Regions from separate parts of the Streptomyces sp. NPDC059788 genome, predicted to be linked through region 1. Evidence: riboswitches for the same ligand, from Rfam matches in the RefSeq annotation. Region 1 holds a riboswitch; each other region holds the start of a gene.
What was found. Region 1 has a riboswitch for thiamine pyrophosphate ahead of ACFV57_RS12235 (thiamine ABC transporter substrate binding subunit). Riboswitches for the same ligand answer to the same signal wherever they lie in the genome.

Region 1 (9,480 bases):
TCGGTTCGGCGGGTCCCGCGCACGACTGGGGCGCGGCGGCGCAGACTCGCCCCATGCCCATCGTGCCCGACCCAGGCGGACACCAGGACGACGACCGGAAACCTCTGGACGACGACCGGGACGACCGGGGGGCCGCTCGGCTGAGCGGCCCCCTGTTCCGCGACGAACAGCCGCAGGAGCCCATGCCCACCTCTTTGCCGGGGCCCGACAGCTCACAGCAACCCCACAAGCCGCAGAAGAAGAGCGCGGGACGCAACCTCCGGGCCGCCATAGGGGTCGGCGTCGGCCTCGGCGCCGTCATCCTCATCTCGCTCTTCGTCTACAAGCCGCTGTTCGTGGGCGTGATAGTGATCGCGGTGGTCGTGGGCCTGTGGGAGCTGACCTCGCGGCTGTCGGAGCGCAAGGACATCAAGGTGCCGCTGGTGCCGCTCGCGCTCGGCGGTACGGCCATGGTGGTCGCCGGCTACGTGCGGGGCGCGGAGGGTGCCTGGGTGGCGATGGCCCTCACCGCGCTCGCCGTCCTCGTATGGCGCATGACGGAGGCCCCCGAGAACTACCTCCGTGACGTCACGGCAGGCGTCTTCGCGGCGTTCTACGTGCCGTTCCTGGCGACGTTCGTGGCGATGATGCTGGCCGCCGACGACGGGCCGCAGCGCGTCCTGACGTTCCTGCTGCTGACCGTCGTCAGCGACACGGGCGCGTACGCGGTGGGCTGGCGCTTCGGCAAGCACAAGCTCGCGCCGCGCATCAGCCCCGGCAAGACCCGCGAGGGGCTGTTCGGCGCGGTGCTGTTCGCCATGGTCGCGGGCGCGCTGTGCATGGAGCTGATCATCACGGACGGCGCCTGGTGGCAGGGCCTGCTCCTGGGCATCGCCGTCGCGGCCAGCGCGACGCTCGGCGACCTCGGCGAGTCCATGATCAAGCGGGATCTCGGCATCAAGGACATGGGCACGCTGCTGCCCGGCCACGGCGGCATCATGGACCGCCTGGACTCCCTCCTGCCGACCGCCCCGGTCGTCTGGCTCCTGTACGTCATCTTCGTCGGATCCGGCTGACCAGCGGTTTTCCGTACGCGTCCCCGTACGCGTGAGGGGCCCGTCACACCTTGTGGCGGGCCTTTTCGCGCTCCGGGACCGGCCTCCCGTCCGAGCGGCGATCGTCACTTCGTACGTCTGCGACACTGGAAGAACCATGCCTAAGCCCGGAGAACTCACTTTCGTCGCGCCGCGCGGGGCCAAGAAGCCCCCGCGGCACCTTGCTGATCTCACCCCCGCCGAGCGGCGCGAAGCCGTGGCCGCGGCCGGTGAGAAGCCGTTCCGCGCCAAGCAGCTGTCGCAGCACTACTTCGCGCGGTACGCGCACGACCCGGCGGAGTGGACCGACATCCCGGCCGCGGCGCGCGGCAAGCTGGCGTCGGAGCTGCTGCCCGAGCTGATGAGCGTGGTGCGGCACATCTCCTGTGACGACGACACCACCCGTAAGACGCTGTGGAAGCTCCACGACGGCACGCTCGTGGAGTCCGTGCTGATGCGCTACCCGGACCGGGTCACGATGTGCATCTCGTCGCAGGCCGGGTGCGGCATGAACTGCCCGTTCTGCGCGACGGGGCAGGCCGGACTGGACCGGAACCTCTCCACCGCGGAGATCGTTCATCAGATCGTCGACGGCATGCGGGCGCTGCGCGACGGTGAGGTGCCGGGCGGGCCGGCCCGGCTGTCCAACATCGTCTTCATGGGCATGGGCGAGCCGCTGGCGAACTACAAGCGGGTCGTGGGCGCGATCCGGCGGCTGACCGACCCCGAGCCCGACGGCGTGGGGCTGTCCCAGCGCGGCATCACGGTGTCCACGGTCGGTCTCGTCCCGGCGATGCTGCGGTTCGCGGACGAGGGCCTGAAGTGCCGGCTCGCGGTGTCGCTCCACGCACCCGACGACGAGCTGCGCGACACGCTCGTACCGGTCAACACGCGCTGGAAGGTGCGCGAGGTGCTGGACGCCGCCTGGGAGTACGCGGAGAAGTCCGGCCGCCGGATCTCGATCGAGTACGCCCTGATCCGCGACATCAACGACCAGGCCTGGCGCGGGGACCTCCTGGGCCGACTGCTCAAGGGCAAGCGCGTCCATGTGAACCTGATCCCGCTGAACCCGACGCCCGGTTCGAAGTGGACCGCCTCGCGCCCCGAGGACGAGAAGGCGTTCGTCGAGGCCATCGCCGCGCACGGAGTGCCGGTGACCGTCCGCGACACGCGCGGGCAGGAGATCGACGGCGCCTGCGGGCAGCTCGCGGCCTCGGAGCGCTGACCGCCCGCTGGTACTGTGTGATCGAACAAATGCACATTCCGACAGGGGAGCGCCACAGCGCTGAGAGTGCGGCAGTGTCACGGACCGAGCGTCACGGACACCGAGGTGCCGCAGACCCTTGAACCTCGCCCGGGTCATTCCGGGTAGGAAGTTCGGTCGTCACTCATGCTGTTGCGCCCCATCCGGCCTTCCTCGTGAAGCGCCGGGTGGGGCCGCGTCTCTTCCTGGCCAGCCAGGAGGAATCCAGTGAGCACCACCAGAAGGATCACCGTCACGGCGCTGGCCGCCGCGGCCGGCATGACGGCGCTCGCCGCGTGCGGCTCGGGCGGCGGCGGCAGTACGGACCCCAAGACGGTCACGCTCGTCAGCCACGACTCCTTCAACGTCTCCAAGTCCGTGCTGGAGGAGTTCACCCGGCAGACCGGCTACAAGGTCAACGTGCTCAAGGGCGGGGACGCGGGCAAGGCCGTCAACCAGGCGATCCTCTCCAAGGGCAACCCGCAGGGCGACGTCTTCTTCGGGATCGACAACACACTGCTGTCGCGTGGCCTGAAGGAGGGGCTCTTCACCCCGTACGAGGCCAAGGGGCTGGCGAGCGTCCCCGGAGAGCTGCAGCTCGACAAGGCGGAGCACCGGGTGACGCCGGTGGACTACGGCGACACCTGCGTCAACTACGACCGCGCCTACTTCGCCGAACACAAGATCGCGCCGCCGCGGACCTTCGACGACCTGCTCAAGCCCGAATACAAGGGACTGCTCGTCACCGAGAACTCCGCCACGTCGTCGCCCGGCCTTGCCTTCCAGCTCGGCACCATCGCCGAATACGGTGAATCCGGCTGGCAGGACTACTGGAAGAAGCTCAAGGCCAACGGCGTAGAGGTCGTGGACGGCTGGGAGCAGGCGTACAACGAACGCTTCTCGGGCTCCGCGGCAGGCAAGGGCAAGGGCGACAAGCCCCTGGTGGTCTCGTACGCCTCCAGCCCGCCCGTCGAGGTGCTCGGCAAGAAGCCCGAGCCCAAGGAAGCGCCGACGGGTGTCGCGACCGGTACGTGCTTCCGGCAGATCGAGTTCGCCGGCCTGCTCAAGGGCGCCAAGAACGACAAGGGCGGCAAGGCGCTGCTGGACTTCCTGCTGAGCAAGAAGTTCCAGGAGGACGTCCCGCTCCAGATGTTCGTCAACCCGGCGCGTACGGACGCCAAGGTGCCCGAACTGTTCACCAAGTACGGCGAGAAGATCGACAAGCCGGAGACGGTGGCTCCGGACGCCATCACAAAGAACCGCGAACAATGGATCAAGCAGTGGTCCTCGCTCGTCCTGAAGTAACCGGCCGCGAGAAGCGGGCACGGCGCTCACGGGGACGGGGAACGGCCTCGCGGCTGGCTCTGATGGCCCTGCCGCTCGCCTTCTTCGCGCTCTTCTTCGCCTACCCCGTCGCCGCGATCGTCGGGCGCGGGCTGAAGGACGGCGGACAGTGGCAGCTGGGCCGGGCCGGGGAAGTGCTCTCCGACCCGGACGTCCTGCACGTGCTGTGGTTCACCGTCTGGCAGGCGGCGGCATCGACCGGGCTCACGCTGCTGATCGCGCTCCCCGGCGCATACGTCTTCGCGCGCTTCGAATTCCCCGGAAAGAGGCTGCTGCGGTCGGTGGTCGCGGTGCCGTTCGTCCTGCCCACGGTGGTGGTGGGCTCGGCGTTCCTGGCGCTGGTCGGGCGCGGCGGCGTACTGGACGACCTGTGGGGCGTACGGCTGGACACGTCGGTGTGGGCGATCCTGCTGGCGCACGTCTTCTTCAACTACGCCGTGGTCGTACGGACCGTCGCCGGCCTCTGGGGACAGCTCGACCCGCGGCAGGAGGAAGCGGCCCGGGTGCTCGGCGCGTCCCGCTGGAGCGCCTGGCGGCGGGTGACGCTGCCCGCTCTGGCGCCGGCCGTCGCGGCGGCCGCTCTGATGGTCTTCCTCTTCACCTTCACCTCCTTCGGGGTGGTGCAGATCCTGGGCGGGCCGAAGTTCTCCACTCTGGAAGTGGAGATCTACCGGCAGACCGCCGATTTCCTGGACCTCCCGACGGCCGCCGTCCTCACCCTGCTGCAGTTCGCCGCCGTGCTCGCATTGCTGGCGCTGCACGCCTGGACCGTACGGCGGCGGGAAGCCACCCTCACACTCGTCGACCCGGCGCAGACGGCGCGACGGCCCCGTGGCGTCGGCCAGTGGGCGCTGCTGTGGGGCACGCTCGTCGTGATCACACTGCTGCTGGTGGTGCCGCTGCTGGTGCTGATCGAGCGCTCCTTCGCCGGACCCGACGGCTACGGGCTCGTCTTCTACCAGGCGCTGCGGTCCGCGGCCTCCATGGACAGCACCTTCGCCGTCGCCCCACTGAACGCCCTGTGGAACTCTCTCGCCTACGGGGCCGCCGCCACGCTCATCGCCCTCGTGGTCGGCGGGCTGGCGGCGGCCGCACTGACGAAGCGGGGCGGCAGGCTGGTGCGGGGGTTCGACGCGCTGCTGATGCTGCCCCTCGGGGTTTCGGCGGTGACCGTCGGCTTTGGTTTTCTGATCACTCTCGACAAGCCGCCGCTCGATCTGCGTTCGTCGTGGTGGCTGGTGCCGCTGGCCCAGGCGCTGGTCGGGGTGCCGTTCGTCGTACGCACCATGCTGCCGGTGCTGCGCGCGGTGGACGAGCGGCTGCGTGAGGCGGCCGCGGTGCTGGGGGCCTCGCCGTGGCGCGTATGGCGCGAGGTCGACCTGCCGCTGGTGCGACGGGCGCTGCTGATCGCCGCGGGCTTCGCCTTCGCCGTGTCGCTGGGCGAGTTCGGCGCGACGGTCTTCATCGCCCGGCCCGACAACCCGACGCTGCCGGTGGCCGTGGCGCGGCTGCTGGGACGCGCCGGAGAACTCAACTACGGGCAGGCGATGGCGCTGTCCACGATCTTGATGGTGGTGTGCGCGGGCGCGCTGCTGGCGCTGGAGCGCATCCGTACCGATCAGGCCGGAGAGTTTTAGATGGCGGAACACGCTGACACAGCGGCGGACGGCGCACTGCTGCGGCTGGAGGACGTCACCGTCCGCTTCCGCGACGGGCAGCCGGCCGCCCTGGACGCGGTGGACCTGGACGTCGCCGCACGGGAGATCGTCTGTGTGCTCGGGCCCAGCGGCAGCGGGAAATCCACCCTGCTTCGGGTGGTGGCGGGACTGCGATCCGCCGACGCGGGACGCGTGTACCTGGAAGGCCGCGACCAGTCGTGCGTACCCACGCACCGGCGCGGCGTCGGGCTGATGTTCCAGGACCACCAGCTCTTCCCGCAGCGGGACGTCGGCGGCAACGTCGCCTTCGGGCTGCGCATGCGGGGAGTGCCCCGCGCCGAGCGGGACCGCACGGTGGCCGGGCTCCTGGACCTCGTCGGCCTGCCGGGCGCGCAGCGGCGCGCCGTCGCGGCGCTGTCCGGCGGCGAGCAACAACGCGTCGCGCTGGCCCGTGCGCTCGCGCCCCGGCCCCGGCTGCTGATGCTGGACGAACCGCTCGGACAGCTCGACCGCGGTCTGCGCGAGCGCCTGGTCGTCGAACTCCGCCGTGTCTTCGGCGAACTGGGTACGACCGTGCTGGCGGTGACCCACGACCAGGGGGAGGCCTTCGCGCTGGCCGACCGGGTGGTGGTCATGCAGGAGGGGCGGATCGCGCAGAGCGGCACCCCGCTGGAGGTGTGGCAGCGTCCCGCCACCGAGTTCGTCGCCCGTTTCCTCGGCTTCGACAACGTGGTGGAGGCGACGGTACGGAGCGAGTCCGCCGACACCCCATGGGGCAAGCTGCCCGTGCCCGAGGGCACGGCGGACGGACGCTGCCGCCTGCTCGTACGCCCGGTCGGTGTACGGATCACCACCGCCTCGGAAGGGCTTCCGTGCACGGTCGCGGCCCGCACCTTCCGCGGCACGCACGTCGCCCTGCTCCTCCAGCCGGACGCCGGCCCGCAATTGGAGGCGGCCTGCGCGCTGCGGGACGCCCCGGAAGACGGAGAGTCGGTGGGCGTCACCTTCGCGGCGGAAGACGTCGTGGTCCTGGACCGCTGACGGACGTTTTCCGTGGGGACGGCGGGCGCGCGTGCCCGAGGCTGCCTGCCGTCGGCCGGCAGAGGCGGCTTGCCGTCGGCCGGTCGTTTGAGGACAACGGTCACCAGACATCCGCCACAGACAGCCGCCCCATGCGGGCCCGGAGCGGGCCCGCATGGGGCGGAGGGGGGCCTGCTGTCAGCCCCGCGGGTCCCCGTGGGTCCTGCCGCTGATGCCTGGAGGGGGCTCCGCGCGCCTCGTTGGGCCACTGTTCGCCGGTAGCCGGTGGCCGGTGGCCGGTGGCCGGTGGCCGGTGGCCGGTGGCCGGTGGCCGGTGGCCGGTAGCCGGGGCCTGTGGCCCTGTGGACGGAGCCGGTGGCTGTCGGCTGGTGCCCCGTGGCGTGTCTACGAAGAAGTGGCGCGGCTGCCGGCCGTGGGTCGGTTGTCGCTCTCGGGCGACTGCCCGTCCAGCGTCTTCGCTCCCTCCGCAGGAGCCGGTACGGCCGCCGATCCGGTCCCGGAGCCGTCTTCCGGCTCGCCGAACCAGGCGACCGCGACGGCACCGGCCACCGCGATCACGAAGCCGAGCACGGCCATCCAGGCGAAGCCGGGACGGGAGGAGTCGCCGAGCCACAGCACCCCGAGGATGCCAGGAACCACTGTTTCGCCCACCACCAGCGCCGCCGTGGCGCCGTTGACCGAACCGATCTGGAGGGCCACCGTGTGCAGGTACATGCCACCGACGCCGGCGACGAGAATGGCGTAAAGGGCCGGGTCGGCCAGGAGCGTGGGCAGGTTGAACGGGTCGACGCCGTTCAGTACGCGTACTCCGACGCCGAGCGCGCCGAAGCCCAGACCGGACAGCAGACCGGCGAGGATCGCGGCGCGGCTGCCCAGCAGCCGGACGACCAGTGTGCCCCCGCCGATCAGCACCACCGAGGCGACCAGCAGCCACCAGTGCGTGGTCGTCGAGGCGTCACCGCCGCCCTCCGGTCCGGCTGCCGTGGCCAGCAGGACCAGTGCCGAGCAGACGACGGCGATGGAGGCCCACTCGGGCCGGTTCAGCCGGATGCCGAGCAGCTTGATGCTGAGCACGGCGGTGATCACGAGGTTGGCGCTGATGACGGTCTGCGAGAGGAACAGCGGCAGCATCCGGGCGGCCAGCGCGCCGAGGCCGAACCCCACGAAGTCCAGCACCGTGCCGACCATGAACTCCCACGTCACGGCGGCCTTGGCGGTCGAAGAGAGGCTGGGCCCGCCATGCTGGGTGACGCCGGTCGTGGACGCGGCGGCCGCCTCCCGGCGCGCGGACTTGCGCGACCCCACCGCTTGCAGGACCGACCCCGTGCCATAGCAGGCCGAGGCCGCTACCGCCGTCAGAAGACCGATGAGCACCAAGAACTCCGTTTCGCGCACTGCCTGGTTTTACCTGTGCATTACCTGACTAGCGAGACGTGGTTTCGGGGGCGTGAGTTGCCTCGGACGGCCAAGCAGGTAATCAAACAGGTGCCCCGGGAGTAGAGGAAAGGTGCTTTTCGGGCGATTCGGCGGCTCAGGCTGCTGGATCAGGGGAAGCGGGCGTTTCCCCAAGGCGGGCCAGCGCCTCCGGGGCCTCTTCCACCGAGTCGACCAGCGCGATCCTGGCGGACATGGCCCGCTCCGCTGCGAGTGCCCGCAGCAGCGGCCAGGCCGGCAGCTTCTCGGTCCAGTGGGCGCGGTCGACGAGCACCATGGGGGTCGGCTCGCCCCGCGATCCGTAGTAGTTCGGCGTCGCGTTGTCGAAAATCTCCTGCACGGTGCCCGCCGCGCCGGGCAGGAAGACCACTCCGGCGTTGGAGCGTGCCAGGAGGCCGTCCTCGCGAACCGCGTTGACGAAGTACTTGGCGATGTGGGCTGCGAAGGCGTTCGGCGGCTCGTGACCGTAGAACCACGTGGGGATGCCGACCGATTCCCCGCCGCCCGGCCAGCGGTCGCGTACCTCGATGGCGGCCCGGGCCCAGTCCGTCACCGACGGGCCGAAGTGCGGCGCCTTGGCGAGGAGAGCAAGGCTCTCGTCGAGCATGGTGTCGTCGAAGGGAGCGGCGTAGGCACCGAGATTCGCGGCCTCCATCGCGCCCGGGCCGCCGCCTGTGGCGACCGTCAGGCCGGTGCGGGCGAGCCGCCGCCCGAGCCGGGCCGCGCCCTCGTACGCGGCGGAACCGCGCTCCAGCGCGTGCCCGCCCATGATGCCGACGACGCGTGCCCCGGCGAGGTGTTCGTCCAGCGCGTCCGAGATGGCGTCGTCGTGGATGCTGCGCAGCATGGAGGCGAAGATGTCGCCGTCCGACATGGTCCGCTGGTACCAGCCGTAGGCGCGGGCGTCGGGGGTCGCCGCGTACCCGGCGTCCGTGGCGAGGGACTCGAAGAGTTCGCCGGGTGAGTAGAGACTGCCGCGGTACGGGTCGAAGGGGAGGTTCGGTATCGGCGGGAAGACCAGGGCGCCGCTTGCCCGTACGCTCGCGGCGGCCTCTGGCTCCATGCGGCAGCCGAGGAAGACGGCGTCGGACGTGGGGGTCCCGAGCAGGGCCGAGGTACGGCCGGTCAGATCGACGGACTGCACGCGGTAACCACGCAGGCTGCCCGAGGCCAGGACGCGGTCGAAAGCGGCGAGCGTCTCGATCTCGCGGTCGCTGCCGCGCCGTTGCGGACGTTCGACGGGGCGATGGGGCGTGGGGGGCTCGGAGTTCGGCTGCACGCCCGTCATCGTAGGGGGAGGGTGCCGCGGGCCGAGATGAGGGCCGGGCGGGGAGCATGGTGAGGGCTGGGCCCGGCTGGTTGTCGGCGTGGGGCCGGGGCGTGGTGCGGGAGGTCAGTGGAGGAGGGGGAGGGCGGCGAGTTCGGCGATGCCCCAGGTCAGCGGGCCCAGGACGACGAGCAGGGCCAGGACGCGCAGGGCGGAGGCACGGAGCAGGAGGGAGCGGGGAGTACCGAGACGGCGGAGGGCGGCGGTGGTGTGGGTACGGGCCCAGCGGGCCTCCAGGGCCGCCGTGAGGGCGCTGGCCGTGACGCAGGCCAGCACGAGGGCCGCGCCCAGTCCCGTGAGGGGGCCGAAGGGGCGCGTAGGGGCCGCCTCGTACACCCTCACCGCCGCATACGTACCGGA
Region 2 (9,480 bases), on a different contig from region 1:
AGGGCGGGCGCCGAGCGCCGTCGCCGCACCGAGATAGGCGACGCGCTGGCCGCCGTGGGCAAACGGCTCGACGCCGCGGTCTACTTCGCCGTCTACCGTGAGGGCGAGGTGGAGGTGGTGGCCGCCACCGGGGACCCGCAACGGCCGCCGGTGGAGGAGTGGGTGGACTTCCGTACCACCGCGCACGCGCACGCGATCGGTCAGTGCCTGCTCGCGCAACTCGACGAACAGTCCAGGAAGGACCACCTGGCCCGGCACCCGGTGCGGTCGCTGACGCCCTACTCGGTGCGCTCCGAGGACGACCTGCGGCACCGCCTGGACTCCGTGCGGCGCGCCCAAGTCGCGTATGAGCAACAGGAATATGCCCTGGGCACAGTATGCTCGGCGATTCCGATCCAGGTGGGTTCGGCGGCCGCGACCATGGCGATTTCCCTTCCCGCGAGCGACGCTCAACGCCTACACTGCGTTACCGATCGACTACGCAGAATGGCGGAGGCGACGTTAACGACACTCGCATTCTCTATCAGTATCTGAAAAATCACTCCTTGTGATCCGCTTGCACGTGACAGACGATGGCGTCAATGGGGCCAAGAGGGACGATTCCTGGCCATCTCCGACCAAGTACGGGGCAGAGGCTGATGACCGACACAGTTCAGGCAGAAGTGATCATGAGCTTCCTCGTGTCCGAGGAGCTCGCCTTCCGTATCCCGGTGGAGCTGTACTTCGACTGCGCGGACCCCTATGCGGTCAGCTTCACCTTCGACCTTCCCGGCGATGTGCCCGTGACCTGGGCGTTCAGCCGGGAATTGCTGCTGGACGGGCTGAGCAAGCCGTCCGGTGAGGGTGACGTGCGCATCGAGCCGTCCTCCTCCGAACACCTCAGCGACGTCTTCATCGGCCTCCAGGTGGGCGACGAACGGGCGTTGTTCCGCGCCGGTGCGCCGCCGCTGGTGGCCTTCCTCGACCGTACGGACCGACTGGTACCGATCGGGGAGGAAGAGGTGTGCGACACGCTCGAATCGACATTGGACCGCATTCTTTCGGAGGCCCAGAAGGCAGGGTGACCGGCGGCTGTACGGGGATGGCTCGGCACGGCTTCTTCCGGGCCCGTCGCGGCCTCAGCCGCGGCTCCCAGGTGGCGGCGGCGGACCGCTGTCGGCCCGGCCGGGATCTCCGGCCCGCCCAGCCCGCGCGGTCCGCCAAGCCCCCTGACCTTCGCCAGGCCCCATGGTCCGCCCAGTCCCTGCGGTCCACCCGGCCCTTGCGGTCTGCCCGGCCCCGCGGCCCCTCGGGTCCATCCGCCGCGCCTGCCCCGCTCAGCGTTTGCGCCGCCGCCTGCCGCTTCCGGCGCCCCGACCGGCACGCCGTCCCGGACTCCGGCCCGTCGCCCCCCGGTCCGCGGAGACGACCAGCGCGGCCAGCAGCGTGGTCAGCGGTACGGACGCGACCAGGCCGATGCTGCCCACCAGCGTCCGTACGACCTCCTCGGCGACCACCTCGCTGGAGGCGACCGTACCGACACTGCTCTGTGCGATCGAGAACAGCAGGAGCAACGGCAGCGCCGCGCCCGCGTAGGCGAGCACGAGCGTGTTCACGACGGACGCGATGTGGTCGCGCCCGATGCGCATCGCCGAGCTGTAGAGCTTGCGCCAGCCCGCCGACGGGTCGGCCTCCTTCAGCTCCCAGACCGCGGCGGTCTGCGTGACCGTCACGTCGTCGAGCACGCCCAGCGAGCCGATGATGATGCCTGCCAGCAGCAGGCCGCGGATCTCGATGTCGGGGTACAGCCCGTGCACCAGCCCGGTCTGGTCGTCGGTGTTGCCGGTCAGCAGCGCCCACCCGATGAAGAGAGAGCCGAGCAGGCCGATCAGCAGCAGCGAGACGAGCGTGCCCAGTACGGCGACGGACGTACGGGCCGTGAGTCCGTGACACATGTAGAGGGCGACCAGCATGATCGCGCTGCCCCCGACGATGGCGACCACCAGGGGATTCGACCCCTGAAGGATGGCGGGGAGGATGAACAGCGTCAGGACCGCGAAGCTCACGACCAGCGCCACCAGCGCGAGCACCCCGCGCAGCCGTCCGACCACGACGACCGCCGCCGCGAAGATGGCGGCGAGCACCCACATCGGGAAGGTCCGGTCCACGTCGGCGACCGAATACTGGAGATCCTTGGGCGCCTTGGGCGCATAGGCGACCACGACCCCCTGGCCGGCCGTGTAGTGCCGCGTGGCGTCGGGCGTCACGATCGACTCGAACCGCCGGCCCGTGTCCTTGCCGGTGGTCACCTCGATTATCGCCCGTTCGCAGTGCTGTGCCTGGCGTTGGCGTGGGTCCGCGGGGGAGGACGGTTGCTGCTGCGACGGTTGCTGTTGCTGCTGGGCGTGCACGTCCGCGCAGTTCACCTCCTCCACCTTCACCACCTTCGCCTTCTCGGTCTGCTGGTCGAAGCCGACACCGGACGGCTTGTGCCCCGGCGCGCCACCCGGCCACAGGACGACCAGCCCGGCCAGGACCGCGGCGGCGAAAGGGATCAGTACGGCGGCGATGACCTTGCGCAGATGGCGCGAGACGGGGGCGGCGGGGCCGTGGCCATGGCTGTGACTGTGGCCATGACCGAGTCCTGGGCCGGGTCCGGGACCGTGGCCTCCGGGACCATGGCCGTGCGTGAGGTCGGGCCCGTGACGGCCCTGCTCCTGATCGGGCCCGTGCGCGTGCGCCGGGCCGTGAACGGGGTGGTGCGCGGAGTGCGGGGGCTCGTTGCTGGTCACCGCCCGATCATCGCAAGAACTGGCAGGGCCCCCTGTTCACCGCGCCACGACGGCCGCTACCGTGGTGGCACCTTTGCAATCGCGGGAGCTCGGAGCACCGGGCTGAGAGGGCGCTGACCCCCGTACGGAACGTCCGGCCGAAGCCGGGAACGCCGTCACGGACATCGCTGCGTCGACCGCCGAACCTGTTACCGGGTAATGCCGGCGTAGGGAGTGGGTCTTCATGACTCTGCAGGATGCACGCACGCCCGAAAACGGCCAGGGCTCCGCCAAGGAGATCGGCTGGCACAAGGGCTACCTCACCGGATCGCGCCCCGACCTGCGGGTCCCGGTCCGCCGTGTGCACCTCACCAACGGCAAGGACGTGACGCTCTACGACACGTCAGGGCCGTACACCGACCCCAACATCGAAAGCGACGTCCGCCGCGGCCTGGCGCCGCTGCGGGAGAACTGGATCATCGGCCGCGGGGACACCGAGGAGTACGCGGGCCGTCCGCCGCGGCCCGAGGACGACGGCCTCAAGCACACCTCGCCGCGCGGCGGTCTGAAGAACCTCGACGCGGTCTTCCCCGGCCGTCCCCGGCAGCCGCGGCGGGGCCGGGACGGCGCCGCGGTCTCCCAGCTCGCGTACGCGCGGCGCGGCGAGGTCACGGCGGAGATGGAGTACGTCGCGATCCGCGAGAACGTCTCCCCCGAGTTCGTACGGGACGAGATCGCGGCCGGCCGGGCCGTACTGCCCGCCAACGTCAACCACCCGGAGATCGAGCCGATGATCATCGGCAAGAACTTCCTGGTGAAGGTCAACGCGAACATCGGCAACTCCGCCGTCACCTCCTCCATCGAGGAGGAGGTGGAGAAGATGACCTGGGCGACCCGCTGGGGCGCCGACACGGTCATGGACCTGTCCACCGGCCGCAACATCCACACCACCCGTGAGTGGGTGCTGCGCAACTCCCCCGTCCCCATCGGCACCGTCCCCCTCTACCAGGCACTGGAGAAGGTGGACGGCAAGGCCGAGGAGCTGTCCTGGGAGGTGTACAAGGACACGGTCATCGAACAGGCCGAACAGGGCGTGGACTACATGACCGTGCACGCGGGCGTTCTGCTGCGTTACGTCCCCCTGACGGCCCGCCGCAAGACCGGCATCGTCTCGCGCGGCGGGTCGATCATGGCGGCGTGGTGCCTGGCGCACCACAGGGAATCGTTCCTCTACACCCACTTCGAGGAACTCTGCGAGATCCTCGCCTCCTACGACGTCACGTACTCCCTCGGCGACGGCCTGCGCCCCGGCTCCATCGCGGACGCCAACGACGAGGCGCAGTTCGCGGAGCTGCGTACGCTCGGTGAGCTGAACTCGATCGCCAAGCGGCACGGCGTACAGACGATGATCGAGGGGCCGGGACACGTCCCGATGCACAAGATCAAGGAGAACGTCGACCTCCAGCAGGAGATCTGCGAGGAGGCCCCGTTCTACACGCTGGGCCCGCTGACCACCGACATCGCGCCCGCGTACGACCACATCACCTCCGGGATCGGCGCGGCGATGATCGCGTGGTGGGGCACCGCGATGCTCTGTTACGTCACGCCCAAGGAGCACCTGGGCCTGCCGGACCGCGACGACGTCAAGACCGGCGTCATCACCTACAAGATCGCGGCCCACGCGGCGGACCTGGCCAAGGGCCACCCGGGCGCCCAGGAGTGGGACGACGCGCTGTCCGACGCGCGCTTCGAGTTCCGGTGGGAGGACCAGTTCAACCTGGCCCTCGACCCGGACACGGCCCGCGCCTACCACGACCAGACGCTGCCCGCGGAGCCGGCGAAGACGGCGCACTTCTGCTCCATGTGCGGCCCCAAGTTCTGCTCCATGAAGATCAGCAGGAGTATCACGGAGCAGTTCGGTGGCGAGGAGGGCTCGTCCCCGGAGGAGATCGAGGCGGGGATGCTGGAGAAGTCGAAGGAGTTCGCGGCGGCGGGCAACCGCGTCTACCTCCCCCTCGCCGACTGAGGTCACCTGCCCGGCCCTGCCGGGCGACTCCGGCCGCGCCCGTTGTCGCCCGGCAGCGGGCCGGGGTTCAGGGAGCCCCCACGTGGTGCGCCACCCCGAACGGGTTGTCGATCACGTAGCGCCAGTATCCGTCCGGCCCCCGGCGGGCCACGTCCGTCGCGGTGCCCGGGATGTGCACGTGCTCGCCGTCCGCCGCGATCCCGTCGATGACGAAGTCCACGATCAGCAGCGCCAGGTCCCCGACGACGTACGTGTGGCGTGGCGTCACCCGGATGGGCACCCGGAGCCGGAGGAACTCTCCATTGGCCCGGAGCCGATCAGCCCCGGTCACCAAATGGCCAGGCCGGGGCACGAAGCCCGCGTCCGGCTCGTAGAGCTGGTCGAGAACGTCCGGGTCGAAGGTGTTGAACGCTCGCGCGAAGGCGTACGCGTGGTCGGCAGCGCTGCGCGCCAGCGGCACACTGGTGGAATGCGACATGCGGCCAGCGAACACTCCGCCGACGTGGGTCACCAAAGGGAAACCCACACCAGTTGGGACACGGAGTTGGTGCCCGGCCCACAGGGCCGCACCCATCGGCCCGAGGCCGACTGCCCCGTCGAGGTCGCCCTCACGGCGGTATCCGGCCGCTGGACCACATTGCTCCTACGCGAGCTGATGGGCGGCCCTCGCGGGTTCACGGAACTGCGGAAACTGCTGCCGGAGCTCTCCGCCAAGGTGCTCAGCGATCGGCTGCGGGCCCTGCAGGAGAGAGGCTTGGTGGAGGTGGAGCGCCAACGCGCGTTCCCCGTCCGCACCCGGTACGCGCTGACCGGGGCGGGCCAGGCGCTACGACCGCTGCTGGTCGAGTTGTACGCCACCGGGGAGGCATTGCTGCGGCTGGCCGGTCACGGGGGCGGGAGTCCGCCCGCTCCGTAGGCGCGGGGCGCCATCCGTCAGCGACGCAACGCGTACTCCGGCGCGCCGTCGTTGCCGACCCCGACCTGGCGGATGCAGCCGCGCTTCAGCAGCATCCGCAGCGCGTCGTGCACGCGGTGCTCGGTGAGGCCGGTCCGCTGGGCAATCACTCGCAACGGGTAACTCGCGACACTCGAGTTGACGAGCGCGGGAGCCAGGTAGGCCGCTACGGCCCAGATGTCACCGGTGACGACCAACTGGCGTGCCTTCCAGTCGGCGAGCAGTCCGTCAGCGGTCAGGGCCGGTTCTTCGCAGACGTGTGAGGCTCGTCGATGGCCGGTTTCCAGCTTGTCCGCGATCCGGTCCAGCGAGTCGGCCATGCGGCCGAGCGAGTCGGTCATCTGGTGGAGAAGCCGCATCTCCTGCTGGCGCAAAGCGGCGTACGCCTCGTCCATACGGAGATTGTGTTCCTCCAGGCGGACGATGGCTTCGGCTACCTGAGGGGGCATGGTGTGGGCCGGGGGCGGGTCGGTGTGCGTACTGGTGGGCTGCGCCTCGGCGTTCCGCATGGTGTACGAGCCGTCGCGCTGGATGGCGACGATCACCTTGGACACCCACTGCTTGAAAGGCTTGCAAGAAGGCTTCGTGCAGGCGTTCACCAGCAGGATCAGGCCTTGGAGATCCACCATCTGCAAGTCTCTGCGCCACTCACGACCTGCGGGAATGCTGAGACTGTGACTTCCAGTCACAGTCTCAAGAGACTCTCGTCGCGGTTCCGGGACATGGTCCAGGAGAGCCTTGCGGGTGGTCGTGTAACCCAGTTCCCGGCAGACGTCCGATGCGGGGAACCAGTGCTCGCCGTTGGGCAGAGTGATCCTTCGTACGCGTGCCCCTGTAGCCGCGTATACGAAGTCGCCGATGTCCATCGCGTCCTTCTGGACCACGTGGTCCGGCGCGGTGTCGTTGTCGCTCATGGCGCATCACCTCCACCCCGAACATAAGTCCCCCTCACCCCCAACGCCGGTCCGATCAACCTCCTTTCACCCCATCGGGGCGCACGCCACCCAGCCCCGCCACCCAGCCCACGACACCCAGCACACATACGCCGCGGGGCCGGTGACTCGGCCCCGCGGCGCGGTGGCGTTGCGGGTGGTGCGTGGGCGCTATTCAGGGTGGTGGTCCGGCCCGCCGTAGTCCGGGCTGGTGAAGTCCGGACTGGTGAAGCGGGGCCGGGGAGCGGCGGGCGGGCCGCCGTCCGGGCTGGTGAAGTCGGGCCGTGAGTAGCCCAGGGACGGGATACGGCTGCCGCCGTCGACGCCGCGGCGCGGTACGTACCGGGCCGTTTCGCGGCCGTTGACGCCGGCCGGGTCGGCCAGGGCCTCGCGCAGGAACGGCAGTATGCCGCGCTCCAGGAGCGCCTGCCGCCAGGCGTCCCGGGCGGCGTCCACCTCGCGGGCCCGCCCGCCCCGGCCGTCGCCGGCGCGTGGTGCGCGAAGCGAGGTGGAGCCGTTGCGCACGGCCGCGTGGACCAGGCTCGCCATGGCGACGAGGGCCCCCGCGGCGGTGATCGCCGCGAAGACCCAGCCGACGCTGATCATGGGCTGGGCGGCGGCCGGGTCGGTCCCGACCGTCCGCAGGACGTATCCGATGACCAGGAACAGGACGGCGGCGATGCCCGCCAGTACCGGTGCGAGCACCGCGAGCATCGCGGCGAGCCCGGCACCGGCCGGTTCCGCCACCTCTCCCACGGTCGTGGCGAGGTCGATGCCCTGACCGCCCGCCGATGCGCCTTTCTCCTCACGGCCTTCCACGCCGCCGGCGTCCGGTGCGGGTGCCGGAGCGCGCAGCTCCTCGCGGAGCCGTACATAGTGTCGGTATTCGGCCGTCGCACACGCGGCGATGGCTGATGTGGCGCTGAGCGCCATGGTGCGCAACTGCTCGGTGTTGAGGTGCTTTCCCGCCGCGGAGGTCATTTCCGGTCGGTATTCCGCGGTGCGCAGCGCCTCGTCGAGGAGCCGCGCGAATTCCGCGCGATCCTCGCTCAGCAGGTGCGGAGCGCTGTTCATGTGCATCCCCCGATGCTCCGTAGGGCCGTACAGGCCGGCGTGGGCCGGGCAGTGGGCGGAAACGGAGGAGAGCCTGCTACGGATAGACCGATGGTAGAGCGCCTCCGGCACGGGGTGACAGGGTGTTTGCGGAAATAGGGACCGCTCCTGCCTAGCTCGGACCCCGCTGCGCCACTTCCCTACCTGCCGCTACCCCTGCCCGGATAACGGTCAGCCAGTCAGGGGAAGTTGGACCACCAGTAGTTTTCCGGCCATGGTGATCCCGCCGTCCATGGCGATGGCCAGCCCGTCGGCGTAGACGTGCGGTCCGTCGACGGCGACGCCCTCGCCCTCGTCGTCCTCGCCGCCGACCTCGCCCAGGAGGTACGGGATCGGGCTGTGGCCGTGCACGACGCGCTCGCCGCCGTAGGTGTCGAGGAGTTCGCGTACGGCCATCGGGCCCGCTTCCTCGTCGCGGAAGGCGAACCGCTTGGTGAACTTGCGGAACAGGTCCCAGACCTCGTCGGCTTCGCTGCGCGTGAGCACGTCGTGGACGGTGTCGTTGACGTCCTCGATGGAGTCGCCGTACTCCAGATAGGCGGTGGTGTCGGAGTGCACGAGCAGGTGCCCGTCCTCCTCCGACACGGCGTCCAGGCGGGCCATCCACTGGAGGTGATGGTCCTGGAGGCGGTCCATGTCCGACTTCTGGCCGCCGTTGAGGAGCCAGGCGGCTTGGAAGGACGCGGTGCCGGCGCCGGACTGGACCGGGGTGTCACCGAACCGCTTGGCCCCGAGGAGCAGCAGTTCGTGGTTGCCCATCAGGGCCTTGCAGTAGCCGCCGGCCGCCGCGGCCTCGGCGGACAGCTGCATCACGAGGTCGATGACGCCGATGCCGTCCGGGCCGCGGTCGGTGAAGTCGCCGAGGAACCACAGACGGGCGTTGCCGGCGGACCACTGGCCGTCGGCGTCGATGAGGCCCTCGGCTGCGAGCGCGTCGCGCAGTTCGTCGTAGTAGCCGTGCACGTCGCCGACGACGTACAGGGGGCCGCCGCCCTCCTGCTGGTCGGTGGCCGGTACGGCCGACTCGGGCACCGCCGTCAGGTCGACGGTCGGGCGGTCGATGAGGGTGTCCGTACGGGTGACCGGCGGCAGGTCCGTACGGCTCTCCGGGCGGCCGGGGCCACCGGCCGGGGCGCCGGCGCCGATGACCGGCAGGGCGCGCTCGGTGGGCGTGTACTCGGGAGGCATGCCGTGCGGCGCGTGGGGGGTGCCCACGGACATCGGCGGTGCCGTCGGCTGCGGGGGGACCGCCGGCGCCGGGATCACCGGCGGGGCAGGCGGTCGTGCCGGAGCCGGAGGTTGTGCCGGCATGGTCCGCACCATGGGTCCCACACTGGCCCCCTGAGTCATCGACCCCTCCACCGTCGCGCCGCCGTGCACCTCGCGGACCTTGCCTGGTCGACGGCGGTCCGTGGTGTCGTGCGCCCATCATAGGAATGCCGCTCGCGGGTTGTGACGCACCCGGGGGTGGTCAATCGCTCGGCGCCCGGTGTTCACTGCCGTTTACTCCGGGATTCTCCCGATTTTATCCCGGGCGACGGGATGCCGGGCGGGCGGCACGGCGGAGGTGCGACGTGGCGAAGTGGCCTGGGAGCGGGCATCGGCGTGGCGGGCCGGGGGTGGTGCCGTACGGGGCCGTGGCCGTACGGGAAAGCTGCCCCGGCTCGGAGGGCCGGTCGCGCCCGGACCGCCCCCACACAAGCC
Region 3 (9,480 bases), on a different contig from region 1:
TACCAGACGCCCGCGCCCACGACCAGCACCAGCAGCACGGCCGCGACCACCGAGACCGTCTTGCGCCGGGCCCGCAGCAGCCCGGCCCAGGCCCCGCCCCGCGGAGCGGCGGCCACCGGACGCAGCCGGGTGGTCGGCTCCGCCGCCGACGCCGGGTCCGGCGGCGGGGCCGGAAGCCTGCTGGTGTGGTTCAGCGGCTCCTCCGGCGGCAGCGGCAGGGGCGGCTGCACGGCGACCCGCGGCAGCACGCTCGTACGGTCCTCGGGACCCGCCCCCGAACCGCCCTCCGGCGCCTCGTTGGCCTGCGGCGGCACCGCGTCCAGCTGCGCGTCGGACAGCTCGGCGCGCACCGCGCGGGCCTGCGCGAGCAGCGTCACGGCGTCCTGCGGGCGCAGCTCGGGGCGGCGCGCGGTGGCCGCGGCGACCAGGTCGTCCAGCTGCGGCGCCAGCTCGGGCGCGTACGTCGACGGGGCCGGCACGTCCTCGTGCAGGTGCTGGTAGAGCACCTGGGCCGCGCTGCCGCCGGTGTGCGGCTTGCCGCCGGTCAGCATCTCGAACAGCACGACACCGCACGCGTAGACGTCCGCGGCCGGACCGGCCGTACCGTCCTCGATCTGCTCGGGCGCCAGATAGGAGACCGTGCCCAGGACCGAGCCGGTCGAGGCGGTGGTGTTCGTGCCCACGGTCCGTACGAGGCCGAAGTCGGCGACCTTGACCCGGCCGTCGTCGCCGATCAGCACGTTCTCCGGCTTCATGTCGCGGTGCACCAGCCCGGCCCGGTGCGCGGCGCCCAGCGCGGCGAGGATCGGCTCGGCGATGTCCAGCGCGGCCCGCGGCTGGAGGGCGCCGCGCTCCCGCAGGACGTCGCGCAGCGTGCAGCCGGCGACGTACTCCATCGCCAGGTACACGTACGTACCGTCGGTGCCCTGGTCGAAGACGCCCACCACGTTGGGGTGGTCGAGCCGGGCGGCGGACTTGGCCTCCCGGATGAACCGGTCGACGAACGCGGCGTCGACCGCCAGCGACGGATGCATCACCTTCAGGGCGAGCACCCGGTCCAGCCGGGTGTCCATGGCCCGGTAGACCGTGGCCATGCCGCCGGCGGCGATGCGCGCCTGCACCTGGTAGCGGCCGTCGAGCAGCTGCCCGACCAGGGGGTCCTGAAGGGTCGTATCCACGGCAGAGGAGTCTACGAGCCGCTGCCCCGCTCGTGGGCGCCCCGCCCATGACCAGCGCCTTTCTGCAGCCGAACAGTGACAGGGACGTGCTGCCGGGCGTCCCGGACGCGAGGGATGTCCTTTTCGTGAAGAGCGGGCGGCGGCCGTCCGGGACCGCCGCCCGCCGCGCCTCAGAAGGCGGGCCGCTCCGGGTCCAGCACGGCGACGCCCTCCGTGGGCGAGGAGGCCTCCGCGTGGTGGCGGCGCGGAATGCGCCCCGCCCGGTGCGCCAGCCGGCCGGCCTCGACCGCGTGCCGCATCGCCTCCGCCATCAGGACGGGCTCCTGCGCGCGGGTCACCGCCGACGCCAGCATCACCGCGGCGCAGCCCAGCTCCATGGCGAGCGCCACGTCCGAGGCGGTGCCCGCGCCCGCGTCCAGGATCACCGGGACTCCGGCCCGCTCGGTGATCAGCTGGAAGTTGTGCGGGTTGCGGATGCCCAGTCCGGAGCCGATGGGGGAGCCCAGCGGCATGATCGCGGCGCAGCCCACGTCCTCCAGCCGGCGGGCCAGCACCGGGTCGTCGTTGGTGAACGGCAGCACCGTGAACCCGTCGTCCACCAGGGTCTCCGCGGCGTCCAGCAGCTCGACCGGGTCCGGCAGCAGGGTGCGCTCGTCGGCGACCACCTCCACCTTGATCCAGTCGGTGCCGAGCGCCTCGCGGGCCAGCCGGGCGGTGAGGACGGCCTCGCCCGCGGTGAAGCAGCCCGCCGTGTTCGGCAGCACGCGGATGTCGTGCCGCTCCAGCAGGGACAGCACCGAGCCGTGCACGGTCGGGTCCAGACGGCGCATGGCGACCGTCGTCAGCTCCGTGCCGGAGGCGAGCAGTGCCCGCTCCAGGATGTCGAGGCTGGGCGCCCCGCCGGTGCCCATGATCAGGCGCGAGTCGAAGGTGGTGTCGGCGATGGTGAGGAGATCGTCGGCCATGGTGTACGGATCAGCCTCCCTGGACCGCGGTGAGGACCTCGACGCGGTCGCCGTCGCCGACCGGGGTGGCGGGCCACTGGCCGCGCGGCACCACGGCCTCGTTGACGGCGGCCGCCACGCCGCCGGCGGCGGAGGTCAGTCCGGCGACGAGCCGGTCCAGGGTGAGCCCGCCGGGGAACTCGCGGGGCTCGCCGTTCACGGAGACGGTGATGGGCGTGGGGGGCGTGGTGACGGTCATACGGGCTGCTCCTGGGAAGCGGGGACGGGGGCGGGCGCGGAGCCCGGCCGGACACCGAAGGCCGGGAAGGGGCCGGACGGCTTCGGCGCGAAGCGGTCCGGGGCGAACGGCCGCGCCTCCTGCGGCAGCGGGCCGCCGGACAGCGCCGCCGCCATCGCGTCGCCCGTGACGGGCGTCAGCAGCACCCCGTTGCGGTGGTGCCCGGTCGCCAGCAGCAGGCCGGGCAGTGCGGTCGGGCCGAGCAGCGGCGCGTTGTCGGGCGAGCCGGGGCGCAGCCCGGCGCGGGTCTCGACCAGCGGCAGTTCGGTGATGCCGGGGACCAGTTCGTGGGCGTCCCGCAGCAGTTCGTACACCCCGCCCGCGGTGACCGTGGTGTCCCAGCCCAGTTCCTCGCTGGTGGCGCCGACCACCAGCTCGCCGTTCTCGCGCGGTACGAGGTAGAGCGGGCCGCCGCGCACCACGGCCCGTACGGTGCGGGACAGGAACGGTACGCCGCCGGGCAGGCCGTCCGGCATCCGCAGCCGCAGCACCTGGCCCTTGACCGGGCGGACCGGCGGCAGCACGTCCTCGGGGACGCCCGCCAGCTGCCCGCTGCGGCTGCCCGCGGCGAGCACGACCTGACCGGCCGCGATCCGGCTGCCGTCGGCCAGCTCGGCGCCGGTGGCGCGGCCCCGCTCGACGGTCAGCCGCTCGGCGTTGGTGCGGTGGAAGGCGACCCCGGCCCGTTCGCAGGCGGCGAGCAGCGCGGCGGCCAGCCGGCGCGGGTCCACCTGATGGTCCCCGTCCACGCGCAGCCCGCCGCGCACGCCCGGCGCGAGCATCGGCTCCAGGCGCCGGCATTCGCGCCCGGTCAGCCACTCGGACTCCAGCCCGCTGCGGCGCTGGAGGGCGTGCAGGTCGCGCAGATGCGCGCGGTCGTCGGCGTCCAGCGCGACGGCCAGGGTGCCGCACCGGCGGTAGCCGAGGTCCAGGCCGCTCGCCTCCGTCAGCTCGGCGGCGAAGTCCGGATAGCGGCGTGCGGAGGCCAGGTTGAGGCCGAGCAGGGTCTGCTCGCCGTAGTGCAGCTCGGTGACGGCGGCCAGCATTCCGGCCGCGACCTGGGCGGCGCCGCCGCCCGGCGCCGGGTCGGCGACGGCGGTGCGCAGTCCGAGCAGGGCCGCCCGCCAGGCGGTGACCAGGCCGATGATGCCGCCGCCGATGACGAGCACGTCCGGGTGCGGGCCGCCGGCCCCGGGGGCGGCGTGCTGTGCGGACGGCTTCGCGGATCGGGGTACGGACGGCTTCGCGGATCGGGGTACGGACGGCTTCTCGGACTGCGGTACGGGGGGCGGCTCCGCCGACGGCCGTACGGATGTCTGTGCAGGTGGATGCATGGGCGTCCAGCTCCTCCCTTCGCCGGAATGACCCGGATCAGGTTCGTACGGTCGGAGGCCGCGACAGCCTCCCTCTCAGCCCGGTCGCGTCCGGGCTCCCGCGAGTGCGTTCACCGGCAACCCTAGTACGGGCCGCCGACGCGCCGTAAGGGAGCGCCGGGCCGGGGGACGCGGGTTCCGGGCCGGTCCCCGCGGGTGACGGGCCGTGACGGTGTGTCATAGATCTCGTTGCGGGATGCTCCTGCTCGCGAGACACACCGCCCTAGAGTGATCGGGTGAGCGAGCAGACCCAGTCCCAGGACACTGACCGCGCGCGCCAGGACCGCGACGAGCGCGTCGCCGAACGGGCCCGTCGTGTCGTCATCGTGGGCGCCGGCCTGGCCGGCGTGCAGACCGCCGTCGCCCTGCGAGAGCAGGGCTGGCGCGGCGAGATCGCGGTGCTCGGCGACGAGCCGCACCGGCCGTACGACCGCCCGCCGCTGTCCAAGGCCGTGCTGCTCGGCAAGGCCGACGGCTCTACCTTCGACGTCGACTTCGAGGCGCTCGGCATCGACCTGCTCCTGGGGCGGCACGCCACCGGGCTCGCCGCAGCCTCCCGGGTGGTCGAGACGGAGGCCGGTCCGCTCCCGTACGACCACCTGGTGATCGCCACCGGCGCCGAGCCGGTGACCCTGCCCGGCTGCGACGGACTGCCGGACGTCCACGTCCTGCGCACCCTCGACGACGCCGAGCGGCTGCGGCCCGTACTGACCGGGCAGCGCGAGGTCGTGGTGGTCGGCGCGGGCTGGATCGGCGCGGAGTTCACCACCGCCGCGCGCGAGGCCGGCTGCCGGGTGACCGTCGTCGAGGCCGCCGACCGGCCGCTCGCCGGCGCGCTGCCCGCCGAGGTCGCCGCCCCCATGGCCGCCTGGTACGCGGACAGCGGCGCCGAACTGCGCACCGGGGCCCGGGTCGCCGCCCTCACCGAGGGCACGGTGACGCTCGCCGACGGCGCGACGCTCGCCGCGGACGCCGTCGTCGTCGGCATCGGCGCCCGGCCCTCGACCTCCTGGCTGGCCGGCTCCGGCGTCGAGCTGTCGCCCGAGGACCGCTCCATCCTGGCCGACGAGCGGCTGCGCACCTCCCTGCCCGACGTGTACGCGGTCGGCGACTGCGCCTCCTTCCCGTCCGCCCGCTACGGCAGCCGCCTCCTGGTCCACCACTGGGACAACGCCATGCACGGGCCGCGCAGCGTCGCCGCCACCATCGTCCGCGGCGAGGCGGAGGGCCCGGTCTACGACCCGGTCCCGTACTTCTGGTCCGAGCAGTTCGGCCGCTTCGTGCAGTACGCCGGGCACCACGCCGACGCCGACGAGACGATCTGGCGCGGCGACCCGGAAAGCGCCGCCTGGTCGGTGATCTGGCTGCGCGACGGCGTGCTCGTCGCGCTGCTGGCGGTCGGCCGGCCGCGCGACCTCGCCCAGGGGCGCAAGCTCATCGAGCGGGGCGCGGTACTGGACCGGCAGCTCGTGGCGGACGCGTCCGTACCGCTGAAGTCGGCGGCTGTCTGAGGCGGTCCGCGGTGGGCCTGGGCGGCCCGGAAGCCGGGCCCGGGGCCCGGTGGGCGGGTGCGGACCGAGGTGCGTTCGGGTGCTGTGGGCTGCGCCGATGGCGATGCCCCGCTACCGGCTGTCAGTGCGAGGTGGCAGGCTTGTCCTGTGACCGAGATTGACGCAAAGATCGATGGACTCGTGCCCGCCTGGCTCACCCTCCCCGACATCGCCGAGATGATCGGCGTCGAGGTGACGCGTGTGCGGCAGCTGGTGAAGGAGGGCCAGCTGATCGCGGTGCGCCGTGGCGAGAACCGTGCCCTGCATGTGCCGGCCGACTTCATCAAGGAAGGCAAGGTCGTCAAGGGCCTCGTCGGGACCCTCACGCTCCTGCGGGACGACGGCTTCGCCGACGACGAGATGCTGGAGTGGCTCTTCACCGCGGACGAGACCCTGCCCGGCACCCCCGCCCAGGCCCTGCGTGAGAATCGCGGTACGGAGGTGAAGCGCCGAGCCCAGGCGCTCGCCGTGTAGGAGCGCCCGACCCGGCCGCGGGCGCGCTCGCCGCGCGCCCGTGAGCCGTTCGCCGTCGCGTTCGCACCCGCGGCCGCGACCGTCTTCGCACCACTAGGGCGTACGGGCCGGAAGGCCCGGCCCGTACGCCGCAGACCTGGGGGGACCCGCCCGATGACCACCGCACGCCACGCCCTGGCCGACGCCCGGCTCTACCTGTGCACGGACGCTCGCAGGCGCCAGGGCGACCTCGCGCAGTTCCTGGACGCGGTGCTCACCTCGGGTGTGGACGTCGTGCAGCTGCGCGACAAGGGCATGGAGGCCGCCGAGGAGCTGGCCCACCTGGAGGTCTTCGCGGACGCCTGCCGCCGGCACGGCAAGCTGCTGGCGGTCAACGACCGCGCCGACGTCGCACACGCCATCGGCTCGGACGTGCTGCATCTGGGCCAGGGCGACCTGCCCGTGCCCGCCGCCCGCGCCATCCTCGGCGACGGCGTACTGATCGGCCGCTCCACCCACGCCGAGGCGGAGGTGGACGCCGCGCTGGCCGAGTCCGGCGTGGACTACTTCTGCACCGGACCCTGCTGGCCCACCCCGACCAAGCCCGGCCGCCACGCCCCCGGCCTCGACCTGGTCCGCTACGCGGCCGCGCGGCGGCCCGAGCGCCCCTGGTTCGCGATCGGCGGCATCGACGCGGGCAACCTGGACCAGGTGCTCCAGGCGGGTGCCCGCCGGGTGGTCGTCGTCCGGGCGATCACCGAGGCCGAGGACCCGGGCGCCGCGGCCGCCGACCTGGCGAAGCGGGTGCGCGCTCACGGGCAGTGAGCGGGCATACGGTACGAACCGGGCAGCCGGTACGGGCCTGCGGCGCGTCGGCCGGACATGAGCCGACCGGCTGGACGTGAGATGACCGGCCGGTGTCCGAAACGTGGACCGGAACGCGGCTATCCGGGCATTTCACCGGAGCCGGTTGGTGTGCCGGGAGCCGGTGGATAACCTGCACGTATGGCCCTAGGCACAGCTTCCACCAGGACTGATCGCGCACGGACCGTGCGCGACCTGCTCGCTTCCGGCAAGCAGTCGTATTCGTTCGAGTTCGCCGCCCCCAAGACGGAGAAGGGCGAGCGGACGTTGTGGAACGCCATTCGCCGGATCGAGGCGGTCGCGCCGACCTTCGTCTCCGTGACGTACGGCGCGGGCGGTACGTCCCGCGAGGGCACGGTGCGCGCGACCGAGCGGATCGCCACCGACACCACACTCACCCCGGTCGCCCACCTGACCGCCGTGAACCACTCCCTGGCCGACCTGCGCAACATCATCGGGCAGTACGCCGACGCCGGCATCCGCAACATGCTCGCGCTGCGCGGCGACCCGCCCGGCGACCCGATGGGCGACTGGGTCCGGCACCCCGAAGGCGTCCTGTACGCCGCCGAACTGGTCCGGCTCATCAAGGAGTCGGGCGACTTCTGCGTCGGCGTGGCGGCCTTCCCCGAGATGCACCCGCGCTCCACGGACTGGGACACCGACGTACGGCACTTCGTGGACAAGTGCCGGGCCGGCGCGGACTTCGCCATCACCCAGATGTTCTTCTACGCCGAGGACTACCTCCGGCTGCGCGACCGGGTCGCGGCGGCGGGTTGCGAGACGCCCATCATCCCGGAGATCATGCCGGTCACCAACGTCCGTCAGATCGAACGGTTCGCGCAGCTCAGCAATGCGGCCTTCCCGCCCGAACTGGCCGAGCGCATCCTCGCCGTCAAGGACGATCCGGCGGCTGTACGCTCCATTGGCATCGAGTATGCGACGGAGCTGTGTGCGCGCTTGATGGCCGAAGGAAGTCCCGGGTTGCACTTCATTACCCTGAACCACTCCACGGCGACGCTGGAAATCTACGAGAATCTGGGGCTGCACCAGCAGTCCTGAGGGCGGTTTGCCGCACCACGGCCGTGGAACGGCGGAAGAGGGGCGTACATGGGCTGGGTGGTCCTCTACATCGCATTCGGCTGTGTCGCGCTCTGGCTCCTCGGCGAAGTGCTGCTCCAGCACAAGGCCCCGCTGCGCTGGCGGCTGCTGGCCTTCACCGGCTTCCTCGGCGTCGTCGTCGGTGTCGTCATCCCGTCGGTGATCGTGATCGCGGTGGGCGCCATAGCCTTCGCCGTGGGGCAGACCTACGTCACGCTCTCCTTCCGCAGCGGTTTCTCCGACGGCTGGTCGCTGCGCGGCAAGCGCGGTGACAGCGGTAAACGCGGTGACAGCGGCAAGCGCGGTGACAACCGGCGGCGCCGGGCCCGGGGCGGCCGGGCCGCTCCCGCCGGGCCGACCCTCCAGGTTTCCGACCTGGAGGCGGTCCCGGCCACGGAAGGCGCGGGGGCCGGGACGGCGGCCGGCGCCGCGGCGGCGACCGGCGCCCTGGCAGCGGCCGGGGCGGTCGCGTACGACGCCGCTGATCCGTTCGCCCCACACGATTCCACGGCCTCGCAGGACCCCTTCGCACAGCAAGATCCGTTCGCGCCGCAGGACGCCTTGGCCTCGCAGGATTCCGTCGCGGGCGGTGCCGGCGGTACGGGCTCCGGGGATGCCTACGGGGGCGCGGACTCCACCGAGATATACGCCCCGCAGCCGATCCCCGAGGAGACCGGCAACTACGGCATATACAGCCCCGACGCGCGCTCGCCGCAGCCCGGCTATGCCGCGTACGACGGCTACGGGGGCTACGAGGGCTACGGGCAGAACTCCTACGGCTGCTACGACGGCGGTTACGGCGCCCCCGCCCAGGGCGGCCAGGACGCCTACGCCGACCACTACAGCACGTACGGCGCGGGCCAGGACCAGGGCGGGCCGGGGCAGCAGGCGCCCTACGCCGATCCGTACGGCGGCGCGCAGCAGTACGGCGGCCAGTACGACCCGTACGACCAGCCCGATGCCTTCGGGGGCACGCCGGCCTACCCGGGGCAGCAGTACACCGGGGTGCAGGACCCGTCGCAGGGCCAGGCGCAGCCCTCGTACGGCGACACGCCGCCCGGCGGTGTGTGGGTCCCCCAGCAGCGCGACAACGAACCCGCCACGGACCAGCCGTACCCGCCCTACCAGCCCCCGCAGAACCAGGGGTACGACGGGCAGAACTACCGCTACTGACGCCGCTGAAGGGCGCTGCCGCTACCGAGCGCCCCGGCCCGGCGGGACGCGTCGGGCCCGGCGGGACGCGGCGCGCCCGCCCACTGCCGAGCAGTCCGGCCCGGCGGGACGCGGCGCGCCCGCCCACTGCCGAGCAGTCCGGCCCGGCGGGACGCGGCGCGCCCGCCCGCGCTCCGCTCAGATCCGCGGGCGCCGCCGGCTCACTGCGAGCCGTGCCAGTCGTCCCCGTTCACGATCAGGCCCGCGACGAGGGCGCCCGACATTCCGGCGTGCGCCAGCCCGCCGCCCGGGTGCGTCCAGCCGCCGACCGCGTAGAGCCCGGGTATGCGGGTGCGGTTGGCGGGGCGCAGGAAGCGGCCACCGGCGCCGGCCAGCGCCGGGCCCGGCACCGACCCGCCCTCGGCGGGCGGCAGCACGGCCCGCCACAGCACCCGCTCCCGCAGCCCCGGTATCGCCGACTCGGCCGCCGCCACCAGCCGGTCGGCGGCCGCCGCCTGCGCGGCCGTCTCCTCGACGGGCCCGGAGGCCTCGCCGGGCGGCAGGGTCAGC

Region 2: it holds a riboswitch for thiamine pyrophosphate, as region 1 does, so the genes downstream of both, thiC (phosphomethylpyrimidine synthase ThiC) here and ACFV57_RS12235 (thiamine ABC transporter substrate binding subunit) in region 1, are expected to answer to the same signal.
Region 3: it holds a riboswitch for thiamine pyrophosphate, as region 1 does, so the genes downstream of both, thiO (glycine oxidase ThiO) here and ACFV57_RS12235 (thiamine ABC transporter substrate binding subunit) in region 1, are expected to answer to the same signal.

The regions. Positions count from the first base shown of each region.
Region 1 covers NZ_JBHWHY010000011.1:73,929-83,408, forward strand. Annotated here, with positions in the region: gene ACFV57_RS12225 (phosphatidate cytidylyltransferase) at 1-1,055, shown strand, start outside; gene rlmN (23S rRNA (adenine(2503)-C(2))-methyltransferase RlmN) at 1,192-2,298, shown strand; TPP riboswitch at 2,332-2,466, shown strand; gene ACFV57_RS12235 (thiamine ABC transporter substrate binding subunit) at 2,545-3,621, shown strand; gene ACFV57_RS12240 (ABC transporter permease) at 3,684-5,297, shown strand; gene ACFV57_RS12245 (ABC transporter ATP-binding protein) at 5,298-6,359, shown strand; gene ACFV57_RS12250 (hypothetical protein) at 6,744-7,733, opposite strand; gene ACFV57_RS12255 (LOG family protein) at 7,891-9,072, opposite strand; gene ACFV57_RS12260 (hypothetical protein) at 9,187-9,480, opposite strand, start outside.
Region 2 covers NZ_JBHWHY010000062.1:18,027-27,506, forward strand. Annotated here, with positions in the region: gene ACFV57_RS37370 (IclR family transcriptional regulator) at 1-534, shown strand, start outside; gene ACFV57_RS37375 (SsgA family sporulation/cell division regulator) at 639-1,064, shown strand; gene ACFV57_RS37380 (YibE/F family protein) at 1,317-2,771, opposite strand; TPP riboswitch at 2,843-3,001, shown strand; gene thiC (phosphomethylpyrimidine synthase ThiC) at 2,995-4,776, shown strand; gene ACFV57_RS37390 (YybH family protein) at 4,844-5,254, opposite strand; gene ACFV57_RS37395 (winged helix-turn-helix transcriptional regulator) at 5,246-5,692, shown strand; gene ACFV57_RS37400 (Bro-N domain-containing protein) at 5,710-6,645, opposite strand; gene ACFV57_RS37405 (hypothetical protein) at 6,835-7,743, opposite strand; gene ACFV57_RS37410 (metallophosphoesterase) at 7,948-9,099, opposite strand.
Region 3 covers NZ_JBHWHY010000038.1:2,296-11,775, reverse strand. Annotated here, with positions in the region: gene pknB (Stk1 family PASTA domain-containing Ser/Thr kinase) at 1-1,178, opposite strand, end outside; gene ACFV57_RS29390 (thiazole synthase) at 1,349-2,143, opposite strand; gene thiS (sulfur carrier protein ThiS) at 2,154-2,381, opposite strand; gene thiO (glycine oxidase ThiO) at 2,378-3,589, opposite strand; TPP riboswitch at 3,751-3,866, opposite strand; gene ACFV57_RS29375 (NAD(P)/FAD-dependent oxidoreductase) at 4,030-5,304, shown strand; gene ACFV57_RS29370 (Rv2175c family DNA-binding protein) at 5,452-5,817, shown strand; gene thiE (thiamine phosphate synthase) at 5,971-6,621, shown strand; gene metF (methylenetetrahydrofolate reductase [NAD(P)H]) at 6,802-7,719, shown strand; gene ACFV57_RS29355 (hypothetical protein) at 7,768-8,931, shown strand; gene ACFV57_RS29350 (phytoene desaturase family protein) at 9,132-9,480, opposite strand, start outside.